Regions from separate parts of the Mesorhizobium sp. ISC25 genome, predicted to be linked through region 3. Evidence: predicted binding sites of a transcription regulator. Region 3 holds the regulator's gene; each other region holds the start of a gene.
The links. The regulator PhoB, encoded in region 3, activates phosphate uptake and scavenging genes when phosphate is short. The targets are predictions, from matches to a motif close to TGTCATNNANCTGTCAT.

Region 1 (10,158 bases), 1.5 Mb from region 3:
ACAGGGAACTCGAGGGAGCTGCCGATTGTTTCTCCCTGCCATGATCGAGAAGCTGTTCACCAGGATCGCCAACTATGTCGCCCATCTTGCCGGTCTGCCGCCGACGTTTGCCGTCTGTTTCCTGATCATTGTGGTCTGGGCGGCAAGTGGTCCGGTCTTTGGCTTTTCCGACACGTGGCAGCTCGTCATCAATACCGGCACCACGATCGTCACCTTCCTGATGGTGTTTCTCATCCAGAACACGCAAAACCGCGATAGCGCCGCGATCCAGACCAAGCTCGACGAGTTGATCCGCGTCAGCAAAGCCAAGAATACCTTTATCGGCATCGAGCACCTGACCGAATCCGAAGTCGAGGAAATCCGCGCCAAATGTGAACGCGCGGCGAAGCGGCACGACGAACAGGTTGCCGACATGGCCGCAGCCAAAGCGGTGGCTAAGAAGCGCAACGCGAAGAAGCACACGACGGCGTGAGCGAGCTTGTTGTTCGGCTTCCCAACAGCGCGAATGGTCGCGGGATCATTTCATGAATGCTGCAAAGGCTTCCTTGTAGTCCGGGTGCCAGCGCGACAGAGCGGGGCGGTTCTCGATGATGTCGCCAATTGCCCAGGCCATGCGCTTTTCGTCCATGGACCGGGTCGCCTCGTTATCGGGACACAGGATGTAGAAATCGCCGCGCAGCAGCGAGGCCAGCATGAAGTCGATGACCTGCTCGCCCGTCCAGGCGCCGGCCGGCTTTTCGGTCGCACCTTCGGTTAGGCCGGTAAAGGTAAACCCGGGAATGAGCAAATGCGCCGCGACATTGGCGCCGGGCTCGTTGCGCAGCGCGTGTGCAAGGCCCTCGGTATAGGTCTTCACGCCAGCCTTGGAGACGTTGTAGGCGAGGTTGCCGGGCGGCGTGGTGATGCCTTGCTTGGAGCCGGTGTTGACGATCAGGCCCGGTTTTCCCGCCGCCAGCATGCGCGGCGCGAAGGCCTCGATGCCATGCACCACACCCCAGAAATTGATGTCCAGCAATCGCTTCCAGGCGTCACGGTTCTCCCACGGCTTGCCGGGGTTGTTGCCAACGCCGGCATTGTTCATCAGCAGCGAGACGTCGCCGAAGGCGCCGGATGTCTTTTCGGCCAAACGGTCGAGTTCGTCAGCTTTCGAGACGTCGGTGGCAACGGCAAGCACGGCGCTCTCGCCGGCGATAGCGGCGACGGCTTGCCGGGCCTCATCGAGGCGTGCGCCGGCGATATCGGCCAGCACGATCTTCATTCCCATCGCCGCCAGCCGTTTGGCCGCGGCAAGGCCGATGCCGCTGGCCGCGCCGGTGATGACGGCGACATTACCGGAGGCAAATGCGGGCAGGGCGGTCTGGATCTCGGCGTCGGTGGTCATGATTTTCTCCTGTTCTGGCCGCGGCGAACTTAGCGCGGAAAGAGGCTCGCGCAAGACGGTGCAGGCATCTTCGGGTTGACCGCGTCGGCGGGCGCTGCGCATGCTGATATCGAAAAGGAGACCTAGCGATTGACCGACTGGATCGAGATCCTGAAAGAACAGACCGCAACCGGCGACCAGATGAGCCGCGAAGTGCCGCAAATGCTTGCCAATCCCGACATCAGCGAAGCGCAAGTGAAAACGCTGTTTTCGGCGCTCGAAAAACAGGCGGAGTTCGTCGAAAAGCTGCGTATGGCGCTGGAAAAGTTCGGCCACGATTTTTCAGTGATCAAGGCGGCCGAGCGGCTGGAGGAGCGCTATGCCGACCTTGCCGCTTCGGTAGCGGAAAAGCTGAAAGAAATGAGGGGCTAGAGCCCTGTTCCATCCGATAAAATTCGGTATGGGGCTCTGTCTTCTCATGATCTTTTCCGAAAACTGGCATCCACTTTTCGCTGACGCGGTCCTTCGGTTCGGGATCATGGTCTGTCTATTTCTCGATTAGCCGCTCGAAGCGCCTGTCCGGCACTAACCAGATCAGCGCCACGAGAACGTAGATCGAGACACCGATCCAGTGATTGACGAAGGTCAGTGCGACGCCGGAGATATAGAGGGCCAGCGAGATCTTTCCCTTGAGGTCATTGCCCAACGCCCTGGCGAAAAGGGTCTCGCTGCCGTGCAGCCGATGCAGAGCCATGGTGAGGATGTTGAAGCCGACGGCGCAGAGCGCCAGGCCGATGCCATAGACGGCGACAGGCACCGGCGCGAAATGGTTCTCGCCCATGAAGGCTGTCGTCGCCGGCATCAGCGACAGCCAGAACAACAGGTTGAGGTTCGCCCACAGCACGCGGCCGTCGACCCGCTGCACGGCATGGAACATGTTGTGCAAATTGTTCCAGTAGATGCCGACATAGATGAAGGACAGCACATAGCTGAGGAATATCGGCCAGAGTGGTGCAAGCGCGGAAAAATCCTCGCCATGCGGCACCTTCAATTCCAGCACCATGATGGTGATGATGATGGCGACCACGCCATCGGTGAATGCCTCGACCCGTCCTTTGCCCATGAATCTCCCCTGACAATCCGCTGAAGTTAAAAGAGGATCTCGCTCAGCGCCATCGGCAAAGCTGCCAAACTTGTCAGGAGCAAGTCGGGGAGGGGGAACGGCTGACGCGAAAAAGGCGTTAGGATTTCAGATCCCGAACAGCAAAAGGTCGAAAAAATGACAGCTCACGCTCAAGTCATGAGGCGCGATCACGAACTCGTCGGCAGCGCCGCAGCGGCCGCCGTGGCCGCCATGATCGCGGCTCTTTTCGCCGGCAGCACGGCGCTGACGCCGCTTTATATCATCTACAAGCAGGTCTTCGGTTTCTCGCAGATCACTTTGACGCTGGTCTACGCCGTCTATGTCATCGGCAATCTGGCAGCGCTTCTGATGTTAGGGCGTGTGTCCGATGCCATCGGGCGCCGTCCGATGGCATTAGCGGGAATGGCGGTGGCCGTCGTCAGCGCGGTGGTTTTCCTGTTCGCCGAAAATGTCGCCTGGCTCGACATCGCCCGAATTCTGAGCGGATTGGGAATTGGCGTCGGCGCCGGTACCGGCACCGCCTGGCTCGCCGAATTGCTCCCGACCGACGACAAGTCACAGGCGGCGACGATTGCCACCAGCACCAATTTTCTCGGCCTCGGCCTTGGTGCGCTGGGGGCCGGGTTGCTCGCCGAATACGCGCCTTGGCCGCTCAGGCTGACATTCGTCGTCTACCTGGCGATGCTCGCGACTGTAACCCTGCTGGTCTGGCGTACGCAGGAAACCGTTTCGCGGCCGGGGAAACTGGCTGACGTTTCGATGCGGCCGCGGCTTTCCGTGCCCGATGATATCCGCGCAAGTTTCGTTGCGCCGGCGGTGACCGGCTTTGGCTCAATGGCGCTGGTCGGCTTTTATGCAGCACTTGCACCGAGCATTTTGGCGCAGCAGCTGCAGGTAACCAATCATGCCGAAGCCGGCGCTCTGTTCTTTGAATTGGCGATCGTGACGGCCGTCACCATTGTAGCGACGGCACGATTTTCGAGCCGAGCCGCGATGTTCGCGGCGCTTGCGCTGATGATCCCAACCGTCGCGCTGATTGTTGCGGCACAGGTCTTCGCTTCGATGGCCATAATGATTGCCGGGACCGCCTTGTGCGGCGTGGCGGCAGCGCTCGGCTATCGCGGCGGCTTGCAAGTGGTGAACGAGATCGCGCCTGCGGACCGGCGCGCCGAAGTGGTCTCGGCCTTCTTCATCTGCTGTTTTTGCGGCAACGCGCTGCCGGTCATCGGCATCGGCATCCTGTCGACCGTGGCGAGCGCGACCGTGGCGAGCCTGGCCTTTGCCGGCATGATCGTCATCTTTTCCCTGGTGGCGCTCGGGTTCGGCGCGAAATACGCGCGCTGAGCCGACCTTTCAGCCGTTCGGCGTCTCAGGCGAAAGATGCGCGCGCTGACGCGGTACGCCGAGGCCGGTATCCGGCGGTTCGCCGGCAGCCGGCCGGCTCTCGATCATGTGCATGGTGCGCCAACGGCCGAAGCGATAATAGGCCGCGGCCAGCACGAGCGAGGTTATCGAGCCGGCCGGAAAGCTCCACCACAGCGCTTCCTCGCCGATCACGCTTCGGAAGAAATAGGCGAAGCTGGTGCGCACCAGCAGCACCGAGATCACCAGGATGATCAGCGGCGGCATCACCGCGCCGGTGGCACGCACGGTGGCGAAGAGCACGATGGTGATGCCGAACAGGATGAAGGACCACGACGCGATCTTGTTGATGTGAGTGGCGATGTCGATTGCTGCACTGTCGCTGCCGAGGAAGAGGCTGAGCACCGCGCGATCGAATACGAACAGCAGCGCGACGAGCACGCCGGTGAGCACAAGGTTGAAGCCGACGCCGGAGGTGGCGATGCGTCCAATCCGGTCCCAGCGCCTGGCGCCGACATTTTGCGCCGCCATGGACGAGACCGCGGCGCCGATGGCGAGCGCCGGCATCTGGATATAGGTCCAGAGCTGTGCGGCTATGCCGTAGGCAGCCGCAACCTGTGAGCCGTACGAATTGACCATGCCCATCACTGTCAGCGCCGCTGCCGAGACGACGATCATCTGCAGGCCCATCGGCACGCCCTTGAAGACGACGATGCGCAGCAGCGCCGGGTCCGGCCGCAGCAGAGCGAGATTAGCGCCGGCCAGCCGCAGCGGGTGCTTGCGCGCATAAAGCACGATCAGGATGGCAACCACGCTTACCGTCTGGCCGATCAGCGTCGAGGTGGCCGAGCCGGCGATGCCGAGTTCGGGGAACGGGCCGATGCCGAGGATGAGCAACGGGTTCAAAACGACGTCGAGCACGACGGCCAGTGCCATGAACAGGAAAGGCGTGCGCGAATCGCCGGCGCCGCGCAGCACCGTCATGACGAAGGACAGCAGGTTCATCATCGGCACGGCCAGGAAGATGATGCGCAGATAGGAGCGCGCCAGCGGCAAAGCATCGGCCGGCGTGCCGAGCGCATCGAGGATCGCATCGACCCAGATCCAGCCGCAGACCGCGAACACCACCGAGACGAGGAAGAAGAAGGTAGCGCTGGTGCCGACGATGCGGCGGGCTTCGGGCAGGTCACGAGCGCCGACGGATTGCGCAACCAGGATGGTCGCCGCCATGCCGATGCCGAACACCGTGCCGAGGATGAGAAACAGCACGAGGTTAGCGTTGGAGGTGGCGGTCAGCGCCGCTTCGCCGAGGAAACGACCGACCCAGACGGCATTGATCGAGCCGTTGAGCGACTGCAGAACATTGGAGCCGAGCACCGGCAGGGCGAACAGCAGCAATGTACGCGCAATAGGTCCACTGGTGAGGTCGCTGGTCCGCCGGCGCGCGGGCATCTTGTCGTCCATGGCAGGCAACTCGGCGAAGGCTTATCTTGAGTCCGGTCCGCAATGATTGCCGATTCAACGGAACAGGTCGATGCGGCGCTGCAAATTCCGCCTGGCGTGCCTTGATCTAAGCATGTTCTCAAAGCTTCCGGAATCGGATATTGATCACGGACGCGTGGGGCCGCATTTCCTGGATCTCATGGACAAGCCGGGGGGCTCATGTCCGATATTCCGTTGTTTTTTGAGCGCCTGAACCGGCGCGCGTTTCTTGGTGCATCCGCTCTGGGTGCGGCCTCCGTGGCTCTTTCGGCGTGCACCACGACGGACGTGGCGGCGCCGCCAGTGACAGCGGCGCCAAGCGATCCGGCTTTCGGCGATGCCGCAAGCATGTATGCGGCGCGCGTCGACGAGGGCTATCAACTGCCGGCAATCCCGGTAGCCAAGGTCGATCCGAAATTCGTGCGCCAAATCGTGTCCGACCCGACCGGCGAAAAACCCGGCACGATCGTCGTCGTTACTTCCGAGCACTTCCTCTATCTGGTGCGCGACGGCGGCAAGGCAATTCGCTATGGCGTCAGCCTCGGCAAGGCCGGTTTCGGATGGACCGGCAGCGCCGTGGTTCAGGCGAGGAAGAAGTGGCCGGTCTGGACGCCGCCGCCGGAAATGATCCAACGCCGGCCGGAACTGGCGAAATACAAGGACGGCATGCCGCCCGGCCCGCACAGCCCGCTAGGCGCCCGCGCGCTGTATCTCTTCCGCGACGGCAAGGACACGATGTACCGGCTGCACGGCACACCGGAGTGGGATTCCATTGGGAAGAACGCTTCATCCGGCTGTGTGCGCTTTATGAATCAGGACATTATCGACCTCTACAGCCGCGTCGACGGCGTCGCGCCGGTCTTCGTGCGCCCGAACCTGTCTGCCGCCGGGAAGATCGCCGCCGTGTCGAACAGGACGGCCGAGCCAATCGATGCGGGCGTGCCAAAGGACGCGGAGATGTTGAGGTAAGTGCCTTCGTCGGGATCGTCAGTCGCAGGTTTTGCGACGCCTAGGACACCATCCCTGCGCGGGCGAGCCGCAACTGAAGGGCCCGACCGTTCAATCGCGCCAGCTCAGGCGGACGCGTTCGGCGCGTCCGCCTGTATGGGTGCCGCTACTTCCCGGCGAGGCCGGGAAGCGTGACCTGATAGACCAGGAACATCGTGTCGACATCGGCGCCACCCTCGGCCTTGTAGGGCGCGCCGACCTGGAAGCCGTCCTGCGTGAGGAAGTCGTTGTCATTGGCGACGAACAGGAAATAGTCGTCGGGCAGCTTCGGATCGAGGACGCTCACCACCGACATCGCCTCCCACTTCTCTGAGAGGTTGTTGCGGTCGTTGGGCGCGCCATTGTGCAGCCCGAAGCGGCCGAGCTCGCTCTTGTCGTTGATGTCGATGAACGGCGTCAGCTTGGCCGGCGTCACCGAGGGATCGAGCTCACCTTTGGGCGCAACCGGCTTGTCCTTGTCGAACTCGGTGCCGGCGATGTCGGTTGCCGCCGACACATCGACGACGCTGATCTCGCGATGGAGCGAGGTGTCGCCCTTCACCCCCTGGCCGTTGCCGCTGTCGCGCGCCAGCATCAGGAAGGTCTTGTCCGACAGCGCCACGATTTCGCTCTGCGCGGCGATCTTGGTTTTGCCCTTGGCATCGGTGAACACCGGCAGCGGTACGACATATTCATGCGCGAGCTTGAGCTGGCCGGGATCCGAGGCATCGTAGACCAGCGCGCGCGTGTTCTGGCGCGTCGAAGCGGAATCGCCGCCATCTTGTCTGGGTGCCGACTGCAGCACCGCGATCAGGAACTTGCCGTCGGGCGTCAATGCCATGCCTTCGAGGCCCTGGTTGTTCTGGCGGCCGGTTTCGGGATCCTTCGGATCTGGGTCTGCCGCGCCAGGTCCCGGATTGTTGGAAGCAAAGTTTGGCGACCCGTGACGCATCGGGACAAGCGCCGCCGACGGCTGCGTTGCCGACGTCAGACGCCCATCGGCGGAGAAGCGGTAGATGTTCGGACCGTATTCGTCCGAGATGAACATCGTGCCGTCGGGCAGCCGCGCGATCGCTTCGTTGTCGAGCGCAAGCTTGCCGTTGGCTTCGGGCAGGATCGGCATGTCGTCGGTCGCGGCGCGCACGCCGTTGAGCGGATCGAGGCCGGTTGCGTCGGCGCCCTTGTCGTCGGTCAAAAGCATGGTGTCGGCTAGGGTTGCCTTGAGGCCCGACTGTTCCTGGCCGGTGGCCGGTGCCGCACCCGGCGCGATCGGGACGAACTCGAGAACGATCGTGTTGAGGCGCGGACGGTAATCGGTGGTGCCGACGACATTGTAGCCGCGATCCGGCAGCAGCCACAGCGAGCCCTTATAGCCATCGGCGCCATGCGTCCAGCCGGCAGCGTCGATCGCCATGCCCGAGCCGGAGCCAAACGTCTCGCCGAACTTGTCCTTCTGGCTGGCCGGGATGCGGCCGACACCGACCAGGCCCTTGTTGACGAAGCTGATGCCGCCGACGGTCGCGGCGTTTTCAGCCGAGGCCGGGGTCAAGGCGGTGAACATCGCCAGCGCGACGGCGAGGGACGCGTTTCGGTGCAGGTTTTTCATGGAAATCCTCTTTGTGACAAAGCTGCCGGGCCCTGAAAAAGCGCCGCGTCGCATCAAGGATGCCGCGAAAGCCTTCGGAGAAGCGATCTAGGACGCGAACATGATACTTGCGTGACAGTGCGGCGCTTGCTTGTCCCCCGTGGTCGCAACTGGCCTGGGCATGGCGATTTCGTCGTCGCCGAGCGAGCAATTAACAACTTTACAAATAATCATACTTATGTAAAGTTACGACAATGAAAGGTCCTCGATGACTGCCTATCGTTTCGCCACCCGCCTCAATTCCTTTGCCTCGCGGCCACAGGCCGAGTGGCCCGATCTTGTCGGCAAACCGTCCATGCTGCAAATGGCGGCACGTGCGGCGAAGGTTGCGGAGTTGACCGATCTCGACCTCAACTTTCCCGACCATGTCGACGAAAAGCCTGCGGAAATGGCCCGCAAACTCGGCGATTTCGGGCTTTCGATCAATGGCTTCGCCATGCGCTACTACTCCAACCCGGCCTTCAAGCTCGGCGCCTTCACCAACCCGGATCCTTCCGTTCGCCGCGAGGCTATCGACCTGACCAAGGCCGGCATCGACGCCGCGCGCGAGGCCGGCGCCAGTCTGATGACATTGTGGTTGGGGCAGGATGGCTTCGACTACGCCTTCCAGGCTGACTACGCAACGCTCTGGCAACACGAAATCGATGGTATCCGTGAAGTTGCGGCGCATGATCCGGACTGCCAGATCAGCCTTGAATACAAACCCAACGAGCCGCGCTCCTACAGTCTGATGCCCGATGCGGCGACGACGTTGCTGGCGATCCGCGAGATCGGCCTGCCCAATCTCGGCGTGACGCTCGATTTCGCCCATGTGCTCTATGCCGACGAGCAGCCGGCTTTCGCCGCCGCCCTCGTGGCACGGCACAGCAAGCTGCTCGGCGTGCACCTCAACGACGGCTACGCCAAGCGCGACGACGGCTTGATGGTCGGCGCCGTGCACACGCTGCAGACGATCGAGCTGCTCAGGCAGATCCGCCGCGACGGCTATGCCGGGGCAATCTACTTCGACACGTTTCCGGATATGACCGGGCTCGACCCGGTCCACGAATGCGAAGTCAACATCGCCACCGTCAAGCGCATGCTGCGCGTCGTCGATCGGCTGGAAAAGGACAACCGCCTGTCCACTGCCGTCGACCGTCAGGACGCGGTCGCGTCGCAGGCCATAATCCAGGAAGCCATGCTCGGGCCGGACAGCTGACGCAGCGGCCATCACCGTTTTCAACAAGGGAGGAAAGACCATGAAATTTCTACTTGCCACCGCTGCCGCTGGCCTGATGGCGCTGTCCATCGGTTCGGCATTTTCCGCGGAGCTCGCGCCGCTCAATTCCGACACCGAGAAGGATCGCATCGACTGGTCGCAGCTCGAGGCCAAATTCGGCGCCTTCCCCAAGCTGCCCGAGGGCACCAAGGCGGGTGCGGTCTCCAAGACGCTGACCAACGAATACTGGCGCTCTCTGGGTGAGGGCTACAAGTCGTTCGGCGACCGTATCGGTGTACCCGTGGTCTACCAGGCGGCGCAGAGCGAGGGCGACCAGCTCGGCCAGCTCACCATCGCCGAAGGCCTGGTCACGCAAGGCTACAACGTGCTGCTCGTTTCGCCGCAGACCGACTCCAATTTGCAGCCGATCATGGAACAGGCCAAGGCCGCCAACGTGCCGGTGGTCAACGTCAATGACGCGGTCATCCCGCAGGCCGAGTACTATGTCGGCAATGTCCAGCGCGACAATGGCGTGCGCGTCGCCAAATGGTTCATCAAGAACCGGCCGGATGGCGGCAAGGTCGCCATCGTCGAAGGCCAAGCCGGCGTCTATGCCGCCGTCCAGCGCACCGACGGCTTCAAGACCACCATCACCGAAGCCGGCAAGTTCGAGGTCGTCGCCAGCGTCCCCGGCAACTGGGATCGTCAGACCTCCTACGACGCGGCCACCAACATCCTGCAGCAGCATCCCGACCTGATCGGTTTCTATGCCAACAATGACGGCATGGCGCTGGGCATCGTCGAGGCGGTCAAGGCAGCCGGTCTGCAAGACAAGGTGGCCGTCTTCGGCACCGACGGGATTTCCGACGCTTATGCCTCGATCCGCGCCGGCGAGCTGACCGGTACCGTCGACTCGTTCCCGGTGCTGACCGGCGAGGTGGCGCTGGAATCGGCGCTGCGGCTGGTGGCCGGGCAGAAAC
Region 2 (10,158 bases), 730 kb from region 3:
GCCGGTTTGGCTGGGGTAGCGGCCGGCTTTTCTTCGGGTTTTGCCGCAGGTGCTTCGGTTGCGGGTTTGGCAGCATCTGCAGCCGGCTTTTCTTCCGGCTTTGCCTCGGGAGCCGCGCCGTTGGCTTCGGCGGATTTGGCCGTGCGCACCACGAAGACGAAGTCGCCGTACAGGCTGGAAGTCAGCGCCGTCTGCGGCAGCGCCAGCACGTCGTTCTCCTCGGGCAGTTGGACGCGCACCTGGACGAACTGGCCGGGCGTCAGCTTGCCTTCGGGATTGCCAACCTCCGCCCTCACCGTCACCAGCCGGCTCGTCGGGTCGATCTTCGGATCGATACCGCGGATGCTACCGGCGAACGGCATGTCGCCGCCGCCGACGCCCAGCCGCACCGTCTGTCCGATCTTCAGCTGCGGAAGCTGCTGCTCCGGCACGGTGAAATCGACACGCATCGTATCCATGTCCTGCAAGGTCACCACAGCGGTGCCGGGTGTGAGATACTGCCCAAGGTCGATTTTCGGAATACCGACGGTACCCTTGAAGGGGGCCGTCAACTGCTTTTGGTCGAGCACCGCTTGCAGCTTGTTTACCTGCGCGGCGGAGACCGATGCTGCTGCCTGCGCCGTGTCGAGCGTAGCGTCGGTGCCGACCCCGCGCTTCTGCAGCTCGAGAGCGCGCATCAGCGTCGTCTGGTCGGATGTGGCTTGCGCCTTCGACGCAACGAGATCGGCTCGCTCGACGGCATCGTCGAGCTGCAGCAGCACGGCGTTGGCGGCGACCTTCTGATTGGCATGGAACAGGATGTCCTTGACGATGCCGGCAGTTTCGACCGTGAGGTCGACACCGCGTACGGCACTGACAGTGCCGATCGCCTCGATGCCGGGCGTCCAGGACATAGGTTTGACAATGACCGTCGACACGGTCGCGGCCGGCGGCTTCATGGTGGCGAAGAACTGTTTGATTGCATTGTCGCGGAACAGGTTGAAGCCGACGATGCCGCCGCACACCAGCACGAGCAGAATGAAGGCGATGATGAAGCGCTTGATCACGAACAGTCCCCTCGGCCATGGCCCAGCATAACGGTCGGACGACCGGAACACATACCTGTGACTGGTCCCAATTTCAAATGACGGCGATCTTACTGTACCGTCTGGACGGTCTTGTCAATTCCGCCTAAGCTAATGAATGGGGAACGATTGATGAAGGCCCGCAGAGCAAATTCGCGCGAGAAGATCCTCGCCGCCGCCGCCGCCGTGGCGCGCGAGACGGGTCCTGGCAGCCTATCGCTGGATGCGGTCGCCAGCCGTGCCGGCGTGTCGAAGGGTGGTCTTCTCTACAATTTCCCGACCAAGGCGAAATTGATGCAAGCGCTGGTGGAGGATTACCTCAGCGCGTTCCAACAGGCGCTTGAGGCCGCCCGCACCAATGGCGTCAGCGGCGAGAGCCCGCTTGCGGCCTATATCAGGCTTTCGGCCGAGCATGCCGAGGCAACGAAGCCGTCGGCGTCCTGGATATTTTCGGCGATTGCCGAGGATCCCGATTTCCTGACACCGATAAAATCGTTCAGGCGGCAGGTGTTCGCACGGCTAAAGGAGGAGACTCCAAACCTTAGGGCGCTGCTGGTCTGTTATCTCGCAATCGAAGGACTTCGCAGCATGAACCTGTTCGGTTCGGACATACTCTCCGCCGAAGAGCGCCGGCTGCTGATATCGACCCTGCTGGAGATCGCGGAATAGGTCAGGAACCCCGTCCAGCAGGCTCGGCTCCGTTTCAAAGCGCCCCGCCGTCACACAGGCTTCATTGTGCGGACCTAGCGTCCTCCCATTCTTTGCTGCAATGCAAGAGGAGTGGGGAATGGTCGATATTGTTTCAAGCGAGGCAGGAATTCCAAGGCCGGAGCATCCGCTCGACCGGCCCAACGGCACCGGCAAATGGTTTTTCGCCGTCATCATTCTGGGCGGCCTTGCCTATGTCGGCTACGCGCTCGGCCAGGACCTGACCAGTACCGTCGCGGTGCCGTGGATCCTGCTTGGCCTGGCGCTGCTGATCGCGCTCGGCTTCGAATTCGTCAACGGTTTTCACGACACCGCCAATGCGGTGGCAACGGTGATCTACACGCATTCCATGCCGGCCGAGCTTGCGGTGATGTGGTCCGGCTTCTTCAACTTTCTGGGCGTGCTCACCGCCAGCGGAGCGGTCGCCTTCGGCATCATTTCACTGCTGCCGGTCGAATTGATCCTTCAGGTCGGATCGAGCTCGGGGCTGGCCATGGTCTTCGCGCTGCTGGTCGCCGCGATCCTGTGGAACCTCGGAACCTGGTATCTCGGCCTGCCGGCCTCGAGCTCGCACACGCTGATCGGCTCGATCATCGGCGTCGGCCTCGCCAACCAGTTCACCGCGCCAGCCGGCTCGATTACCAGCGGCATCGACTGGTCGCAGGCGTCCAATGTCGGCCTGTCGCTTCTGATCTCGCCGCTGGTCGGGTTCTGCCTGGCCGCGCTGCTGCTTCTGGCGATGAAGCTGCTGGTCAGAAACCGCGAGCTCTACGAGGCGCCGAAGTCGAGCGCCCCACCGCCGCTGTGGATCCGGGCGCTGCTTATCTTCACCTGCACCGGCGTCAGCTTTGCCCACGGCTCCAATGACGGGCAAAAAGGCATGGGCCTCATCATGCTCATCCTTATCGGTGTGGTGCCGACCGCCTTCGCGCTGAACCGCACGCCCGATATCAACTATCTCGAAGCCTACAAATCGGCGGCGACCCAAGTGGAAACCGTGCTCGGCAAATACGTCAAGCCCGGCGTCGCCGTGACCGACGCGGCGACCGCGGTCGGCGACGCCGTCCGTACCAAGACCTGGAAGGACGAGACGACGCCTGCCCTGCAGAGCTTCATCCACGACACCAGCGCCATGTTGTCGCCCTATCCGTCCGTGGAAAAGCTGCCGACAAATCTGGTCAGCAACGCCCGCAACAACATCTATCTTATCGGTGAAGCGCTGAAGCTGATCGACAAGAAGAAGCTGCTGCCGATGCAGGCGGACGACCTGAAGGCGGTGACGACCTATCACAAGGCGGTCGACAACGCGACGAAGTTCATCCCGCTCTGGGTCAAGGTCGCCATCGCGCTGGCGCTCGGCCTCGGCACCACGGTCGGCTGGAAACGCATCGTCGTCACCGTCGGCGAGAAGATCGGCAAAAGCCATCTGACCTACGGCCAGGGCGCGTCCGCCGAGCTTGTCGCCATGGCGACGATCGCATCGGCCGACTATCTCGGTCTGCCGGTCTCGACCACCCATGTGCTGTCCTCGGGCGTTGCCGGCACCATGGCGGCGAACGGTTCGGGCCTGCAATGGTCGACGGTGCGCAACATGCTGATGGCCTGGATACTGACCCTTCCGGTCTCCATCTGTCTGGCCTTCGTGTTGTTCGTCATCTTCCGCCAGGTGTTCTGAGCGGGGGACAGGGTTTGACCAGAATGTCGCGGCGCCGGCCCCGGCGCCGCCCGGATCACCTCAACGTGCATTGTTTCGGCGGCGGCCATGAATGACGCATCGCATCTGACATTGCTTGCCGCAGACGATCAGCATCATGCTCCCGGGCTGGTCTGGGCCTATCGTGCCGCTCCCGGCAAAGCTCCCGAACCGCTGGCGCCCCGAGACATAGAGGCCGAGCTGGCCTCAGCGGACGGCTGGGTCTGGCTGCATGTCGACCTTGTCGACCGGCGCGCCCATTCCTGGGTCAGCCATGCCTGCGCGCTGCCGGCGTCGGCTCATGCAATCCTCGAAGGACATGAGGACAGCCTGGTGCTGGCGCATGAGAATGGCGTCGTCCACGGCATTTCGGCCGATCTGCATGGCGAGATCGCCCATCAGTCGACGACCATCGGCAGATTGCATTTTGCGGTCTCGGAGCGGCTGCTGGTCACCGGCCGCCGGCATCCGCTGGCGGCGGTGGAGGAAGTGCACACTGCCCTTGCCGCGGGGCTGCGGCCAGCCACGGCATTCGAGCTGTTCGAAACGCTGGTCATGGCTTTTTGCAAGACCACCAGCCTGCGGCTCGCCGCGGCGACGAAGCGGCTGGATGCAGTCGAGGATCATCTCGTGACCGAGCGGCTTGCCGACGAAAGACGGCAGCTGAAGGATGTGCGCCGCCTTGCCGTATCCCTGCATCGGCCGATCTCGGCCCTGGCAGCGCTTTTCCAGGATGAAGACCGTTCCGCCTGGAACCTTTCCGCCGGCGCACATGAAGTTCTGCGCCGGCTTGCTGCGCGCCTTGAACGGCTCGACCGCGAGGTCGTCATGATCAACGACCGTGCAAGGCTGCTGCAGGAGGAGCTTGCGGCCGAGCTTGCCGACGAATCGAACCGCAGCCTCAAGGCGCTGGCAGTGATGAGCGCGCTGCTTTTGCCGGGCACGCTGATCGTCGGCATTTTCGGCATGAATACAGGCGGACTGCCATTTGCCGAGAGCCCCAGCGGCTTCTTCCTGGCGATGCTGCTGGCGGTTGGCGCGACCGGCCTGTTCTACTGGCTTCTGCTGCGCGCCGGCGCCAATCTGCGGTTCTGAGGCCGACTAAGGGCGGCGTTCGTTCGCCTTTGTCAAAGTACGGGCTGGCACGTCGAAACCACGCCATCCCGCCTTCCGAAAATCGGTTCCGATTTTCGGGCCGATGCGCTAGAGCCTTTCGGGATTGAACCGTGCCTTAACCCGGAAAGGCTCCCACCGCTGCCCATGCCCCACCTTCCCGAGCATCTTCTCACCGGCTACCGCAACTTCATGAGCGGTCGGTATCTCACCGAAAGCGGGCGTTATCGCGCGCTGGCGCGGGAGGGCCAGGCACCGGAAACGATGATCGTCGCCTGCTGCGATTCCCGCGCCGCGCCCGAAGCGATCTTCGATGCCGGGCCGGGCGAGTTGTTCGTGCTGCGCAATGTCGGCAATCTGGTGCCGCCCTATGCGCCCGACGATCAGTTCCACTCGACATCGGCGGCGCTCGAATTTGCCGTGCAGAGCCTCAAGGTCAAGAACATCGTGGTGATGGGTCACGGCCGCTGCGGCGGCATCCGCGCAGCACTCGACACCACGGCCGCGCCGTTGTCGCCGGGTGATTTCATCGGCAAATGGATGAGCCTGATCGCGCCGGCGGCCGAGACCGTATCGTCGAGCACCTTCATGACCGCAACCGAGCGCCAGACGGCCCTGGAGCGCATCTCGATCCGCTATTCCATCGCCAATCTGCGCACCTTCCCTTGTGTCTCGATCCTCGAAGGCAAGGGGCGACTGTCGCTGCACGGTGCCTGGTTCGATATTTCGACCGGCGAGCTTTGGGTGATGAACAAGGACACCGGCGATTTCGAGCGGCCCGACACGGAGTAGGAGGCTGGGCATGGTGCGAATTCCGATCGCGTTCGCGACGGCAGCACTGCTCTGCTCTGCAGATTTCGCCCGCGCCGACGATAGCGCGATCATCGACCGCTGGTATTCGGCACTGCTCGTCGCCGACCGCAGCGAATTGTCGGACCTGCTCGCCGATAACGTCCGCATCAAGCTCGACGACCTCGGCGTCGTGCAAAGCAAGCAGGAATTCATCGCTTCGATCGCCGAGTGGCAAGGTGCCGTCGCCGGCGCCGAAATCCGCCACCGGATCGAGAAATCGGAGGGCGGTGTCACCGCTGTGATCGCCTGTTATGATTTTCCCAGCAACGACATGCTGATGCAGGAGACCTTTGCAGTCGCCAACGACCAGATCACCGCCAGTTCGCAAGCCGCGATCGCCGAAAACTGCGACGGCTACTGACCGAGTTTTCCGCCCAAGGCTTTTTTGGTGGCGGGCGCTGGAATTGCACGCGTTATCTCGCGTCTAAAAAAGTGCACTGTTGTCGTAATTCCCGTAATTCCATCCGATATCGAAGTCCCTAAAACGATATAGACGACACGATTGCTTTGGCAACGCCCAATTCTTTCAGACAATCCGTATCATTAGCCATCCCGACGTATGTCATGAATACAACATCATTCCCATTCGACAAATACCAGGCAGATGTCAATTGATCCCCGGTCTCTGACAATACGCCAACAGAGATTATACCATCAGACTCGATGTTTGTGATATGTTCTACATCCATGGAATTATTGCGGCAAAACTGAATCATAAATGTTCTCAGAACGTTAAAGTCTACGTTTGGCTTTTCTCCGCTACGATACTTCGCGATTGAGAATTGAATCGCGCCGCAGCCGTCCGTTTCTTTGGCTAAGGTAGGTGGCGATCCCTCAGGAAGATCGCCGGCTATGTCTACCCATCCAGCAGGCAGGTCGAAGGTGAGACCATAGAATTCTACTCTCATTAAGGTTCCCTTGGATTCATTCCAGGAATTCCGGTGAACAGTGCACTTTTTGCTGGATAACTACGGTGATAGTGCACCTTTTGCTGCACGGCGCGCCAGTGGGCATCCTCAGGGTTGCATACGAGTGGAAGCCTCAGTCAAGGGAAAATGCAGGCTACAAGATAATAATCTTGGTGGGCATAAAATTCGGCTCGAATGATACCCACGGCACCATGTGGGCACGCTTCAGCGCTAACCTGGCGCTGTTGCGCGCAACCGGCCGGCGCCTTACATCGGTGACGATCCATCTCCTCCCGCCACACAGCGAAAGTTTGCCCATGCCGTCCACCGTCGACCTCGCCGCCCATCCGCTGACCGCATGGCAAGGGCCGCTCGGCCTGCCCGATTTCACGCGCATCGGCGACGGCGATTTTTCTCAGGTCTTCGACGCGGCCCTGAAGTCGCATGAAGCCGAGATCGAGGCGATTGCCGGCAACACCGGGACGCCGACTATCGAAAACACGCTTGCCGCGCTCGAGCTTGCCGGTGAGGCGCTCGACCATGTCTCCTCGATCTTCTGGTGCCGCGCCGGCGCCCACACCAATGAGGCGATCCAGGCGCTGGAGCGCGACATCTCGCCAAAGATGTCGCGGCATTTCTCGGCGATTTCGATGAATGAGCGACTGTTTGCCCGCATCGACGATCTCTATCTGCGCCGCGAGGCTTTGAAGCTCGATGCCGAAACGCTGCGGGTCTTGGAAAAGACCTGGAAAAACTTCGTCCGCTCCGGCGCCAGGCTCGATGCCGAAGGCAAGAAGCGGCTGGCCTCGATCAACGAGGAATTGTCGTCGCTCGGCACCAATTTCGGCCAGAACGTGCTTGCCGACGAGCGCGACTGGGCGCTGTTTCTCGACGAGGCTGACCTTGCCGGCCTGCCGGAATTCCTGAAAAGCTCGATGGCGGAAGCCGCCGAGATGCGCGGCCAGAAGGGCCGCTACGCCGTCACTCTGTCGCGCTCGATCTACGAGCCGTTCTCGACCTTCTCAGAGCGCCGCGATCTGCGCGAGACAGCGTTCCGCGCCTTCATCATGCGTGGTCAGAATGGCGGCGCCACCGACAACACGGAAGTGGTGCGCGACATGCTGCGCCTGCGCGCCGAGAAGGCGAAGCTGCTCGGCTATCCTTCTTACGCCGCATTGAAGCTCGACGACACCATGGCCAAGACGCCGGAGGCGGTGCACGCGCTGCTCGATCCGGTCTGGGAAAAGGCGGTGGAAAAGGCCGCAAGCGACCAGGCCGAATTGCAGCGGCTGGCGGCCGAGGCCGGCAGCAATGAGAAATTCGCCGGCTGGGACTGGCGCTTCTATCAGGAGAAGCTGCGCGCCGAGAAATTCGCCTTCGACGAGGCCGAGCTGAAGCCGTATCTGCAGCTCGACCGCATCATCGAGGCCTGTTTCGACGTTGCAACGCGATTGTTCGGCATTTCTTTCGATGAAAAGAAGGGCATTGCCACCTGGCATCCGGACGCACGTGTTTTCGTGGTGAAGAATGCCGACGGCAGCGAGCGCGGCCTGTTCCTCGCCGATTATTTCGCGCGACCCTCGAAGCGCTCCGGCGCCTGGATGAGCGCGCTGAAATCCGGCTACAAGCTTGGCGACGGCTCCAAGCCGGTCATCTACAACATCATGAATTTCGCCAAGCCGCCGGCCGGCGAGGCAGCCTTGCTGTCGGTCGACGAGGCCAAGACCCTGTTCCACGAATTCGGTCACGCGCTGCACGGCATGCTGACCGACGTTACCTGGCCATCGGTCGCTGGCACCTCGGTCAGCCGCGATTTCGTCGAGCTGCCCTCGCAGCTCTACGAACACTGGCTGACGGTACCGGCAGTGCTGGAAAAACATGCGCTGCATGTCAAGACCGGCAAGCCGATGCCAAAGGCGCTGGTCGACAAGATGCTGGCGGCGCGCACTTTCGGCGCCGGCTTCGCCACGGTCGAGTTCACCGCCTCGGCCTTGGTCGACATGGCCTACCATGCGCGACGGGACGCGCCGCAGGAGCCGCTCCGTTTCGAAACCGAAACGCTCGAATGGCTCAACATGCCCGACACCATCGCCATGCGTCACCGCACCCCGCATTTCGGCCATATCTTTGCCGGCGATGGCTATTCGGCCGGCTACTATTCCTACATGTGGTCGGAAGTTCTCGACGCCGACGCTTTCGCCGCCTTCGAGGAAACAGGCGATCCCTTCAACCCGGCGCTGGCCGAGCGGTTGCGCAAGAACATCTACGCCGCCGGCGGCTCGAAGGACCCGGAAGAACTCTACACCGCCTTCCGCGGCAAGATGCCTTCCCCGGAAGCGATGATGGCCAAGCGCGGGCTGGTGTGATGCATGCCCGCTCTTGTCACCGTTCTCTTTCCATCTGATTGATGTCGGCTGTCATGGCGTCGGGTTGCGCACCGCCTGATCCGGTTTCCGCCGGTCCCGCTCGGCCTCGTTGGCTGCGGCCGCGTCGTTGAGGTGACTGCACTTAATGCGGTCTCCATCGTTCCGGCCGAAGGAGCCGCGTTTATGGCGGCGCTACGGGCTGTGCGGGGGGTGGGCAACGACAGCTTGCCCGCTATGCTGATCGGCGCTGCCGCGTCTGGACCGAGCCTTGCGACGACCGCTACGGAAATAAATCTCTCAGTCGCGAACTGTCAGCCCCGCCAACGGAAAGGCGGGGCTGGTAAGTTGATTGTCCCGGCAAGCTTTTTGCCGGGGCGATTGGCCTAGGCAGGCACAAAGCCAAAATAGGCTTTGTAGGAAGCCCCGTCGCCGGAAATCAGGGGTGTTTCCACTTTGAACCCAATCCCATTGAATGTGGTATTGTTCGTGCGTGCCGCGAGCAACACCATCTGCTTTGCGGAGATGGTCACTGTCGTGCTCCCGATCCTGTCATCGCCCCAGTCGAAGAGATCGCTGATGGCGCCGCCGATCAATGGCATCAGGGTTCCCAAGGCCGGGCCGGCGATAGCAGCAATGATAGGTCCCGCTACCGGAATGAGGCGCAAAGCCAGCGTACCGGCCGTATGGACGCCCATGACGATCTTCTGCACCTCGTCCTTGTATTTGTTGGGATCGCCAAAATCGTTTTCCATCAGCACCGTACCGATATTGATGCCGTAGGGCTTGCCTCGATAGATTTCCATAAGGTCGGGTCTTGTATCTCCGGCGTCAACGTCGCCGTAGACCTGGCTGCGCTTGGTGTCGGCGATCTGCGGCGTTGTCACGCTAACGATGACATAAGGTTCATCCGAACTCGACCCCTGATCCCAGTCGGTCTCGCCGAAGCAATGGAGGCCGGTATAGTGGACGACGACATCTCGAAGGTCGATCGCGCCGGTGTCGGGCCACCAGTATATGCCACCGTTTTCAAACAGATTGGCACGGCCACCGTCGGCAAATTCGGTCTCGTCGGTCGTGGGATAGCCCAGATATGACTGTTCCCAGCCCAGGCTCTCCCACTTCTTGCGGATGTCACCGTACACCACGTTGGCTCCTGTGCTCGGTGTCCAGTAGATCGAGCCGGCATTGGCAAAATGGTTGTAGCGCCCGACGCCGTCGGGAGTTCCGGTTTCGTCGGTCACCGGATAGCCGAGAACCGAGCGCTCCCAGCCCATTGCTGCCCATTTGCCGCGAATTGCCCCCCAAATCGCTTGAGCACCGGTGTTCGGTGTCCAGTAGATCGAGGCGGTATTGTTGTTGAAGTGATTGTATCGGCCGACGCCGTCGGGAGTTCCGGTTTCGTCGGTGCAGGGAATGCCCCACGCGAGACCGCCAAGCGCAATCCACTTCCTGTA
Region 3 (10,158 bases):
TCATGCTTGGCCTCGGCCGGGCGCTCGGCGAGACCATGGCGGTGACCTTCGTCATCGGCAACGCGCACCGCATCAGTGCCTCTCTATTCGCGCCGGGCACGACGATCTCGGCGACCATCGCCAATGAATTCACGGAGGCCGACGGCGACCTCTACACCTCCTCGCTGGTTTCGCTCGGCCTGATCCTGTTCGTCATCACCTTCCTGATCCTTGCCGCCGCCCGCTATATGCTGATGCGGATCGACGCCCGTACGGGAGCCTGACCGATGTCGACATCCTCATCGCTCCACAGCCGCCGCAAAGCCAGGAATTCGGTGATGATGGCGCTTTGCGTCGTCGCCGCCGGCATCGGGCTTGCCTGGCTGGCGCTCATCCTCGGCGCGCTGGTCTATAAGGGCACGGCCGGGCTTTCGCTCGCGGTCTTCACCGAGATGACGCCACCACCGGGCGAGGCCGGCGGCCTGCTCAATGCCATCGCGGGCAGCCTGCTGATGACGATCATCGCCGTTGTCGTCGGCACGCCGATCGGCGTGCTGGCGGGAACCTACATGGCCGAGTATGGGCGCTTTTCGCGCATCACCACCGTCGTCCGATTCATCAACGACATCCTGTTGTCGGCGCCGTCGATCATCATCGGCTTGTTCGTCTATGAGCTGATGGTGCGGCCAATGGGACATTTCTCGGCCATTGCCGGCGCCGTGGCGCTTGCCATCCTGGTCATTCCGGTGGTCGTGCGCACCACTGAAGACATGCTCAACCTGGTACCGAACGCGTTGCGTGAAGCCGGTGCCGCGATCGGCGCGCCGCGCTGGGTGGTGATCCGTTCGGTCGCCTACCGCGCCGCATTGTCGGGCATCGTCACCGGCATATTGCTGGCGATAGCACGCATTTCCGGCGAGACGGCGCCGCTGCTCTTCACAGCGCTCAACAACCAGTTCTGGAGCAGCAATATCAACGCGCCGATGGCCAGCCTGCCGGTGACCATCTTCCAGTTCGCTCTCAGCCCTTACGAGGAATGGCAGCAGCTGGCGTGGACCGGCGCACTCATAATCACCCTGACGGTTCTGGGCTTGAGCATCCTCGCCCGCAGCCTTACCGGACGCAGAGAGGACAGATGACACAGATGTTGTCCCCGGACATGACGATGACCGAAACGGTCGCCGAGAAGACGAAGATCGAGGTCAAGAACCTCAACTTCTACTACGGCCAGAGCAAGGCGCTAAAGGACATCAGCCTGTCGCTGCCCGAGCGCAGCGTCACGGCCTTCATTGGGCCTTCGGGCTGCGGGAAATCGACGCTGCTGCGTGTGTTCAACCGCATCTATGAGCTCTACCCGAAACAGACAGCCGAGGGCCACGTGCTGCTCGACGGCCAGAACATTCTCGACCGGTCGCAGGATCTCAACCTCCTGAGGACCAAGATCGGCATGGTGTTCCAGAAGCCGACGCCGTTCCCGATGTCGATCTACGAGAATATCGCCTTCGGCGTCAGGCTCTACGAGAACCTCGGCAAGTCCGAGATGGACGGCCGCGTCGAACAGGCATTGAAGCGCGCCGCGCTGTGGAGCGAGGTCAAGGACAAGCTCAACGCCAGCGGCCTGAGCCTGTCCGGCGGCCAGCAGCAGCGGCTCTGCATCGCCCGCACCGTGGCCGTGAAGCCGGAAGTCATTCTGCTCGACGAACCGGCGTCCGCACTCGACCCGTTGTCGACCGCCAAGATCGAGGAACTGATCGACGAATTGCAAGCCGACTACACGATCGTCATCGTTACGCACAACATGCAGCAGGCGGCACGCGTGTCGCGCCAGACAGCCTTCATGTATCTGGGTGAACTGGTCGAGTTCGACCGGACCGAGAAGATCTTCACGTCGCCCCGCGAGAAGCGCACGCAGGATTACATCACCGGCCGCTTCGGCTGAGCCGTTCCGATCATGCATATGAGGACAGGACCATGGGCGAACACACAGTCGCTTCTTTCGACGAGGATCTCGAGCAGATCAGCAAGCTGATCCGCGACATGGCCGACCTCGCCGGTTCGATGGTCGGCGGGGCAACCAAGGCCCTGTTGAATTCCGACAATGTGCTGGCGCAACGCGTCGTTTCCGACGATGCCATCATGGATGCGCGTCAACGCGAACTGGACGATCGCGCCATCACCCTGATCGCCAAACGCCAGCCGATGGCCCACGATCTTCGCCATGTGGTCGGAGCGATCCGTATGGCCGGCGACCTCGAACGCATCGGCGACCTTGCCAAGAACATCGCCAAGCGTGTGAGTGCGGTCGGGCTCAACGTCACACCGCGCGACCTGTCGCATTCCATCGACGCGATGGCGCAGCTGGTGCTCATCCAGGTGCAGGGCGTCATCGAGGAATATGCTGCAGACGATGCGGCCGGGTTGGCCAAGCTGCGTGCCGCCGACGAGCGCATCGACGTCAAATACACGTCCGTGTTCCGCGAGCTGTTGACCTACATGATGGAAGATCCGCGCAACATCACCGCTTGCACGCACCTGCTGTTCTGCGCCAAGAATCTGGAGCGGATCGGCGACCATGTCACCAACATCGCCGAAAATGCGTATTATGTGCTGACCGGCGAGCAATTGCCGGTCAATCGTCCGAAGCAGGACGAAACGACAATGTCCACGCCGGTGACATGATGGGGGTGCCCAGTCGATGATCGCACCACGCATAATGGTGGTGGAGGACGAGGAGCCGTTGGGTGTGCTGCTCCGCTACAATCTCGAATCCGAAGGCTACCAGGTCGAGGTGGTGACACGCGGCGACGAAGCCGAGATCCGTTTGCAGGAGAATGTGCCCGATCTTCTGGTGCTCGACTGGATGATACCAGCGGTTTCCGGCATCGAGCTCTGCCGCCGGTTGCGGGTGCGCCCCGAAACCGAGCGGCTGCCGATCATCATGCTGACCGCGCGCGGCGAGGAGAGCGACCGGGTGCGCGGTCTTTCGACCGGCGCCGACGACTATCTGGTCAAACCGTTTTCGACACCGGAATTCATGGCGAGAGTCAAGGCGCTGCTGCGGCGCGCCAAGCCGGAAGTGCTGTCCAGCGTGCTGAAGGTCGGCGACATCGTGCTCGATCGCGAATCGCACAGGGTCTATCGCAAGAAGAGCGAAATCAGGCTCGGGCCGACCGAATTCCGGTTGCTCGAGTTCATGATGCGGCATCCGGGCCGCGTCTTCTCGCGCAGCCAGTTGCTCGATAATGTCTGGGGCGAGACGATCTATATCGACGAACGCACCGTCGACGTGCATGTCGGCCGGCTGCGCAAAGCGGTCAACAACGGCCGCATGCCTGATGTCATCCGCACCATCCGCGGTGCCGGCTACGCGATCAGGGAAGATTGATCCGCCGGATCAGGCTACGTTCTTTCTGACGCGGGGCCTCATTTGCGCGCCCGGCGCGAAAATCTCCTGGTCGACGAAGCTTAACGCCCGCATCGCACAGCCTTCGCGGATCAGCGGCAATTCGTTTGGTTCGGTGTCGAAGGAGATCGAGCCCGAATGCTGGCCGCCGGCGGTCTGGGCGATGGCCTGGCGCAAGGCCGGCTCGATCAGATCGAAGGCGGCGGCACTGGCGCCGACCATCGCGACCGGCGCCGGATCGATCAGCGCGAACAGCGAGCCGAGACCGAAACCCAGCGCTTCGCCGGCCTTGCGGTAGGCCTCGCGTTCCGGCCCATCTTTCTCGCGTGCCCGGGCCGCCAGTGCGCGCATGTCGGCGTCGCTGACGTCGGCGATGGGTTCGCTGTCTTCGCTCATCTGCCTGGCGTTGCGCCAGATGGCGTAATTGCCGGCGTAGGCCTCGATGCAGCCGCGTCGTCCGCAACGGCAGAGCGCGCCGCCCGGACGATGGATCATGTGGCCAAACTCGCCGCCCGAGGAATGCGTGCCGGTGAACAGCTCGCCCTTGAGCACCAGCCCCATGCCGATGCCGTGCGAAAGCAGGATGGCGATGAAGTCGTCGCGATAGCGATCCGGATCGCGCCAGCGCAAAGCCACCGCCATCATATTGCAGTCGTTCTCCACCGTGGCCGGGATGCCGAATTCGTCCTCCAGCATGTCGGCAAAGGCGATATCGGTCTGCGGCGTGATCGGCGACCACAGCATGGCGCGTGCAGGGGAGTCGGTAATGCCCTGAATCGCCAGGGCAATGCGGGCGACACTGCGGACGTCAAGGTCTGGATCCTCGAGCCGGCGCCGGACGATGGCCATGCATTCGCGGATCAGTTCGTCGCGCGGCATGGTCAGCGTGTCCAGCCGGCGCTGTTCCTCGGCGACTACCTGTCCCGCATAGTCGATAATGGCGGCCGACAGGAAATTCAGCGACAAAACCACGGTCAGCACCGCCGCCGCTTCCGGGTTGAGGGCGAGGCCGACCTGCGGACGACCGCGTTTCAACGAAACGGGCTCACTTGCCTTGCTCTCGGCGAGGATGCCTTCCCGTATCAGGTCGGAGGAGATCGCCGATATGGTCGAATGACTGAGGCCGGTGGTTGCTGCGATCTCAGTACGCGATGGCTGGCCGGCCCGGCGCACCGCCGAGATCACCATCGCCCGGTTGCGCCGGCGCAAATCGTCATGGCGGATTCCGACCGACATCGTTTGCTTTCCTCCCGGTTGCCGCGGCCGCTCATGAACCGGAAGCCGTCGGTAATGTCCGACAAATAGTGTCGGATGCAGGCAAATAGTGTCAGATGCCGGTGGCGCTGTCATCGTTTATTCCGACGCTCGAAAAAACTCGCAGAGTCATCAAAATCCATCAGAATCGATGTTGACAGCAGCCGGAGATCGGGCCAGTATTTTTTCGAGGCTCGAAAAAATTAGAGCTTCTAAGCTGGTCTTTGAGCCAATTGGTCACGCCGTACGCGGCGCTGGGAGGATATGATGAAGAAATTCACGACCGCCATTCTGGCGGGTGTCGCCATGACGCTGGCGCTGGCGTCGGTGGCGCAGGCTAAAGACAAGGTGATCGGCGTTTCCTGGTCGAACTTCCAGGAAGAGCGCTGGAAGACGGACGAGGCCGCAATGAAGGCGGCCATCGAGGCCGCCGGCGACAAGTATATTTCCGCCGACGCACAGTCCAACCCCGGCAAGCAGCTCACCGACGTCGAGAGCCTGATCTCGCAGGGCGCCAACGCACTGATCATCTTGGCGCAGGACGCCTCGGCCATCGGGCCAGCCGTGCAAAAGGCGCTGGACGAAGGTATTCCGGTTGTCGGCTACGACCGGCTGATCGAGAACAAGGACGTCTTTTACCTGACCTTCGACAACAAGGAAGTCGGCCGCATGCAGGCCCGCGAAGTGTTCAAGGTGAAGCCGGAAGGCAACTACGTCTTCATCAAGGGCTCGGGCGCCGATCCGAATGCCGATTTCCTGTTTGCCGGTTCGATGGAAGTGCTGAAGGACGCTATCGACAGCGGCAAGATCAAGAATGTCGGCGAGGCCTATACCGACGGCTGGCTGCCGGCCAACGCTCAGAAAAACATGGAACAGTTCCTGACCGCGAACGACAACAAGGTCGATGCCGTGGTCGCCGCTAACGACGGCACTGCCGGCGGTGTCGTCGCCGCTCTGACGGCGCAAGGGCTGGCCGGATCGGTTCCGGTTTCGGGCCAGGACGGCGACCACGCCGCGCTGAACCGCATCGCGCTCGGCACACAGACCGTGTCGGTATGGAAGGACGCGCGCGAGCTTGGCAAGAACGCCGCCGAGATCGCCTCGCAACTGGCCGACGGCAAGCAGATGACCGACATTGCCGGCGTGAAGGATTTCACCACGCCCGGCGGCAATACCGTCAAGTCGCTGTTCCTGACCCCGGTCGCCATCACCAAGGATAACCTCAACGTCGTCATCGACGCCGGCTGGATCAAGAAAGAAGAGGTCTGCGCCGGCGTGGCGGCGGGCACTGTTGCAGTCTGCAACTGAGCCGACGTTTCCGAGAAGTCCGAACGCCGCGGCCGCTCGCCGCGGCGTTTTTTCAACAAGAGTTGTTTTTCCGCTTTCGGCGGATAACTTCTAGGCTGCTTCCGGCATCCGCGGCAGACGGCAACCCGGCGGGAGAAACACGATGACCAACACGACTTCCAACATGCCGGTCGACAGCACGGCAGACCGGGCGCGGGAATCCGAGCTCGGCATCGTTGCCCGATTTCTCAAGGCAACCGAACTCGACACGCGCATGCTCGGCATGGTCGGCGCGCTGCTGGTCATCTGGGTCGGGATCCACATATTGTCGGGCGGGCTCTTCCTGACGCCGCGCAATCTCTGGAATCTTTCGGTGCAGACCTCCTCGGTGGCGATCATGGCGACAGGCATGGTGCTGGTCATCGTGATGCGCAACATCGATCTTTCCGTCGGTTCGGTGGAAGGCGTGATCGGCATGGTGATGGGCGTGGCGCAGGCCGAATTCCTCGTCCGCGTCATGGGATTTCAGCTTGGCAGCCCCTGGCTGTGGGTCATCGCACTGGCCGCCGGCCTGGTGCTCGGCCTCCTGATCGGCGCGTTCCAGGGCTTTATCATCGCCTATCTTGAGGTTCCGGCCTTCATCGTGACGCTGGGCGGCCTGCTGGTCTGGCGCGGCATGGCATGGTTGATGACGAGCGGGCGCACCGTCGCGCCGCTCGACGCCACCTTCCAGCTCATGGGCGGCGGGCCGCGTGGCTCGATCGGCGCAACCGCAAGCTGGATCGTCGGCATTCTCGCCTGTGTGGGCGTCGCCTTCATGCTGCTCAACGGCCGGTCGCAGCGCAAGCGGTTCAAATTTCCGCTGCGCCCCGTCTGGGCGGAGACCCTGCTCGGTGTTGTCGCCTGTGCCGCCATCCTCGGCGCTGTCTGGATCGCCAATTCCTATCCCTGGCCGATCGGCATCGTTCGCCAGTACGCCCAGCGGAACGGCATCACCCTCCCCGAAGGCGGGCTGTTCATCGCCCATGGCATCGCCATACCGGTGCTGATCGCTGTCGCAGTCGGCATCGTCATGACCTTCATCACCAAACGCACACGTTTCGGCCGCTATGTCTTTGCCATTGGCGGCAACCCGGAAGCGGCGGAACTCGCCGGCATCAACACGCGCTGGGTGACCATGAAGGTGTTCATGATCATGGGCGTGCTGGCCGCGATAAGTGCGGCAATCGCATCGGCCCGCCTCAACGCGTCGACCAATGCGCTGGGGACCCTGGATGAGCTCCTGGTCATCGCGGCGGCCGTGATTGGCGGCACGTCGCTCGCCGGCGGCTCCGGCACCGTGCTCGGCGCCATGCTCGGCGCGCTTTTGATGCAGTCGCTGCAATCCGGCATGGTCTTGCTCGGCATCGATTCGCCGTTGCAGAGCATCGTTGTCGGCGCCGTGCTGGTGGTCGCGGTGTGGCTCGATACCGTCTATCGCAAACGGGTCTGAGCATGATCCCGCAAGGTAGAACCCGGTTTTCAGACACGATCATGCTCAAGCAGGATCTATAGGGAGGAGGAACAAGCATGGCAGACAAGACCGCTCCCACGCCGCTGATCGACATGCGCAACATCTCCATCGCCTTCGGCGGCATTCGCGCCGTCGACGATGCCTCTGTCGACCTTTTCCAGGGCGAGGTGATGGCTTTGCTCGGTCACAATGGTGCCGGCAAATCGACGTTGATAAAAATCCTGTCCGGCGCCTACAAGCGCGATGCGGGCCAGATTTTCGTCAACGGCGAGGAGGCTTCGATCTCCAACCCCCGCGACGCCAAGAAGTACGGCATCGAGACGATCTACCAGACGCTGGCGCTGGCCGACAATGTCGATGCGGCCGCCAACCTGTTTCTCGGCCGCGAGTTGATGACCGCCTGGGGTACGCTCGACGACGTCGCCATGGAGGCTGAGGCGCGCAAGGTGATGGGTAGGCTTAATCCGCGTTTCCAACGCTTCAAGGAGCCGGTGGTAAAGCTCTCGGGGGGCCAGCGGCAGTCGGTTGCGATCGCCCGCGCCATCCTGTTCAACGCCCGCATCCTGATCATGGACGAGCCGACGGCGGCACTCGGGCCGCAGGAGACGGCACAGGTCGGCGAACTGGTCAGGCAGCTCAAGGCCGACGGCATCGGCATCTTCCTGATCAGCCACGACATCCATGACGTGTTCGAGCTTGCCGACCGTGTCTGCGTCATGAAGAACGGTCGGGTTGTCGGCACGGCACGCACGACCGACGTCACCCAGGACGAAGTGCTCGGCATGATCATCCTCGGCAAGTGCCCACCCGGCGCCATTCCGGGGCCGGGCGCCCTGAAGATCGCCGCATGAATGAGAATTAGCCGGCTAATCACAAGCCGCCAAAATATGCCAGCCGTCACCATGCTTTGGCCTCGCCATTGTGTTGGCGTCGGGACTTGCCCATAAAGATGCCGAACCGTCCACGGGACGTATCCGCAATTGAAGAAGCTTTTTCCGACTGTCGCTTTTATCGCCGTCGCGCTGATCAGCCTGACGATGGCGGGTTTTGCCTATTTTGCCACTCAGGAGGCGGCCCGCATTAAATTCGAGGCGACGGCAGACGACGCCCTTAACCGGATCGAAAGCCGCATCGACCTGGACCTGTCGTTGCTGCGTTCGACCCGGGCGCTGTTCGACGCGCGCAATGGCGGTATCTCGCAAGGCGAGTTCAAGGCTTTCTTCAACGCGCTCGACATCGACAATAATTTCGCTGGCCTGCGCGGCATCGGCTTCCTCCGCCTTGCGAAGACGGGAAACGAGGCGGCGGTCGAGCGCGATATCCTGCACGATCACGGCGCAAGCCATCCGATCTATCCCGACACGAACTTGCCGTGGCGTACGCCCATCGTGCTGTTCGAACCGCTGGATCCGTCCAATAAATCCAGCATCGGCTACGACATGTTTGCCGGGCCGGTGCAGCGCGAGGCGATCGAAAAGGCGATGGCCGACGACCAGCAGCATGCCAGCGGGCTCGTGCAGCTCGGCAAGGATACGGGTGCCGCGCAGACCTTTGCCGGGTTCCTCGTCTTCGTCCGGCTCAATGTGGAAACCGCGCCGGACGCCGTAAACGCGTCGAGATCCTCGACTGCCGGCTTCCTTTATGCGGCCTTCCGCGCCCGTGACCTGTTCCAGGCTGCGCTCAGCCGGGCACCATTGCTGCCGGTCAACACCGAGATCTATGACGGCACGGTGGACAGCGACAACCTGCTGTTCCAGTCGGAAACGCCGCCTGTTTCGAGCCTCGGCGACAGGCTGCTGGTCACCCGCAAGATCACCGTCGCCGGCCGGCAGTGGGTCGTCCTGTTCAGGCCGACAAGTGCTTTCTCGCAACCTTCCTCGCGCGCCATCCCGGTGATGCTCGGATTGTTCGGGCTGCTGCTTGCCGGCGCCATTGCGCTGGTGGCCCGCTATCAGGAGCGGGCCTATGAGGCGGTCTCGCTGCTTCACGAAACGACCGAAAAGAGCCTGCTGGAAAAAGACCTGATGCTGCAGGAGATGAAGCATCGCATCAAGAACTCGATCACGCGGGTGCTGGCAATCGCGCGCCAGACAGCATCGCACACCGCCGACGTCCAGGAATTCTCGACGTCTTTCTCGGCCCGGCTGCAGGCGATGGCGGCTTCCCAGGACATGTTGACGCGCTCACGCTGGCAGAAAGCCGATCTCGGCGACCTGCTGCGCATCGAGCTTGGCCAGGTGTTCGGCAGCGAGCTTCCTGAAGGGCTGTTGTCGGGACCGGAGGTTCTTCTCGACGAAAAGACGACGCAGGCACTCGGCCTCGTCTTTCACGAACTGGCGACGAATGCGCTGAAGCATGGCGAAGCCGGCAATTCAGTCGGTGCGCTGAAGGTCGACTGGTCGTTCGAAGGCCGCGGCGGCGCCCGGACATTGGCTCTCAACTGGCGTGAGGCCGGTCAGAAGAAGCTCGAGACACCGGCAAAGAGCGGTTTTGGCACCAGACTGATCGATCTCAATGTCACACGCGAATTGCGTGGCACAATCAGGCGCGATTTTCGCGAAGACGGCTTGAACGTCGAAATCAAGGTTCCGCTGCCGGCCTGAAAACGCCGTCTCGTGGGTCGCGTCGCGACAGCGCCTTAAAAGGGCAAACGCGGAGACAGGTGGCCTGCCTCCGCGTTTGCTGTTCGCCTGGAGTTCGAAAACTAATTGCAGCGAGCTGT

Region 1: the regulator PhoB is predicted to act here: its motif matches at 8,042-8,058, upstream of RQ479_RS02230 (esterase-like activity of phytase family protein).
Region 2: the regulator PhoB is predicted to act here: its motif matches at 1,782-1,798, upstream of RQ479_RS23170 (inorganic phosphate transporter).

The regions. Positions count from the first base shown of each region.
Region 1 is NZ_CP135441.1:432,447-442,604, forward strand. It holds gene RQ479_RS02195 (low affinity iron permease family protein) at 41-472, shown strand; gene RQ479_RS02200 (SDR family NAD(P)-dependent oxidoreductase) at 518-1,381, opposite strand; gene RQ479_RS02205 (hypothetical protein) at 1,511-1,792, shown strand; gene RQ479_RS02210 (TMEM175 family protein) at 1,908-2,483, opposite strand; gene RQ479_RS02215 (MFS transporter) at 2,661-3,848, shown strand; gene RQ479_RS02220 (MATE family efflux transporter) at 3,858-5,330, opposite strand; gene RQ479_RS02225 (L,D-transpeptidase family protein) at 5,529-6,317, shown strand; gene RQ479_RS02230 (esterase-like activity of phytase family protein) at 6,463-7,941, opposite strand; gene RQ479_RS02235 (TIM barrel protein) at 8,189-9,178, shown strand; gene RQ479_RS02240 (substrate-binding domain-containing protein) at 9,219-10,158, shown strand, end outside.
Region 2 is NZ_CP135441.1:4,673,164-4,683,321, reverse strand. It holds gene RQ479_RS23180 (efflux RND transporter periplasmic adaptor subunit) at 1-1,046, opposite strand, end outside; gene RQ479_RS23175 (TetR family transcriptional regulator) at 1,197-1,733, shown strand; gene RQ479_RS23170 (inorganic phosphate transporter) at 1,852-3,447, shown strand; gene RQ479_RS23165 (transporter) at 3,535-4,560, shown strand; gene RQ479_RS23160 (carbonic anhydrase) at 4,726-5,370, shown strand; gene RQ479_RS23155 (nuclear transport factor 2 family protein) at 5,381-5,791, shown strand; gene RQ479_RS23150 (hypothetical protein) at 5,910-6,338, opposite strand; gene RQ479_RS23145 (M3 family metallopeptidase) at 6,650-8,704, shown strand; gene RQ479_RS23140 (LGFP repeat-containing protein) at 9,088-10,158, opposite strand, start outside.
Region 3 is NZ_CP135441.1:5,400,079-5,410,236, forward strand. It holds gene pstC (phosphate ABC transporter permease subunit PstC) at 1-263, shown strand, start outside; gene pstA (phosphate ABC transporter permease PstA) at 267-1,118, shown strand; gene pstB (phosphate ABC transporter ATP-binding protein PstB) at 1,115-1,918, shown strand; gene phoU (phosphate signaling complex protein PhoU) at 1,951-2,658, shown strand; gene phoB (phosphate regulon transcriptional regulator PhoB) at 2,675-3,364, shown strand; gene RQ479_RS26530 (ROK family protein) at 3,374-4,618, opposite strand; gene xylF (D-xylose ABC transporter substrate-binding protein) at 4,904-5,944, shown strand; gene RQ479_RS26540 (sugar ABC transporter permease) at 6,087-7,415, shown strand; gene RQ479_RS26545 (ATP-binding cassette domain-containing protein) at 7,493-8,287, shown strand; gene RQ479_RS26550 (CHASE domain-containing protein) at 8,417-10,039, shown strand; gene RQ479_RS26555 (YMGG-like glycine zipper-containing protein) at 10,141-10,158, opposite strand, start outside.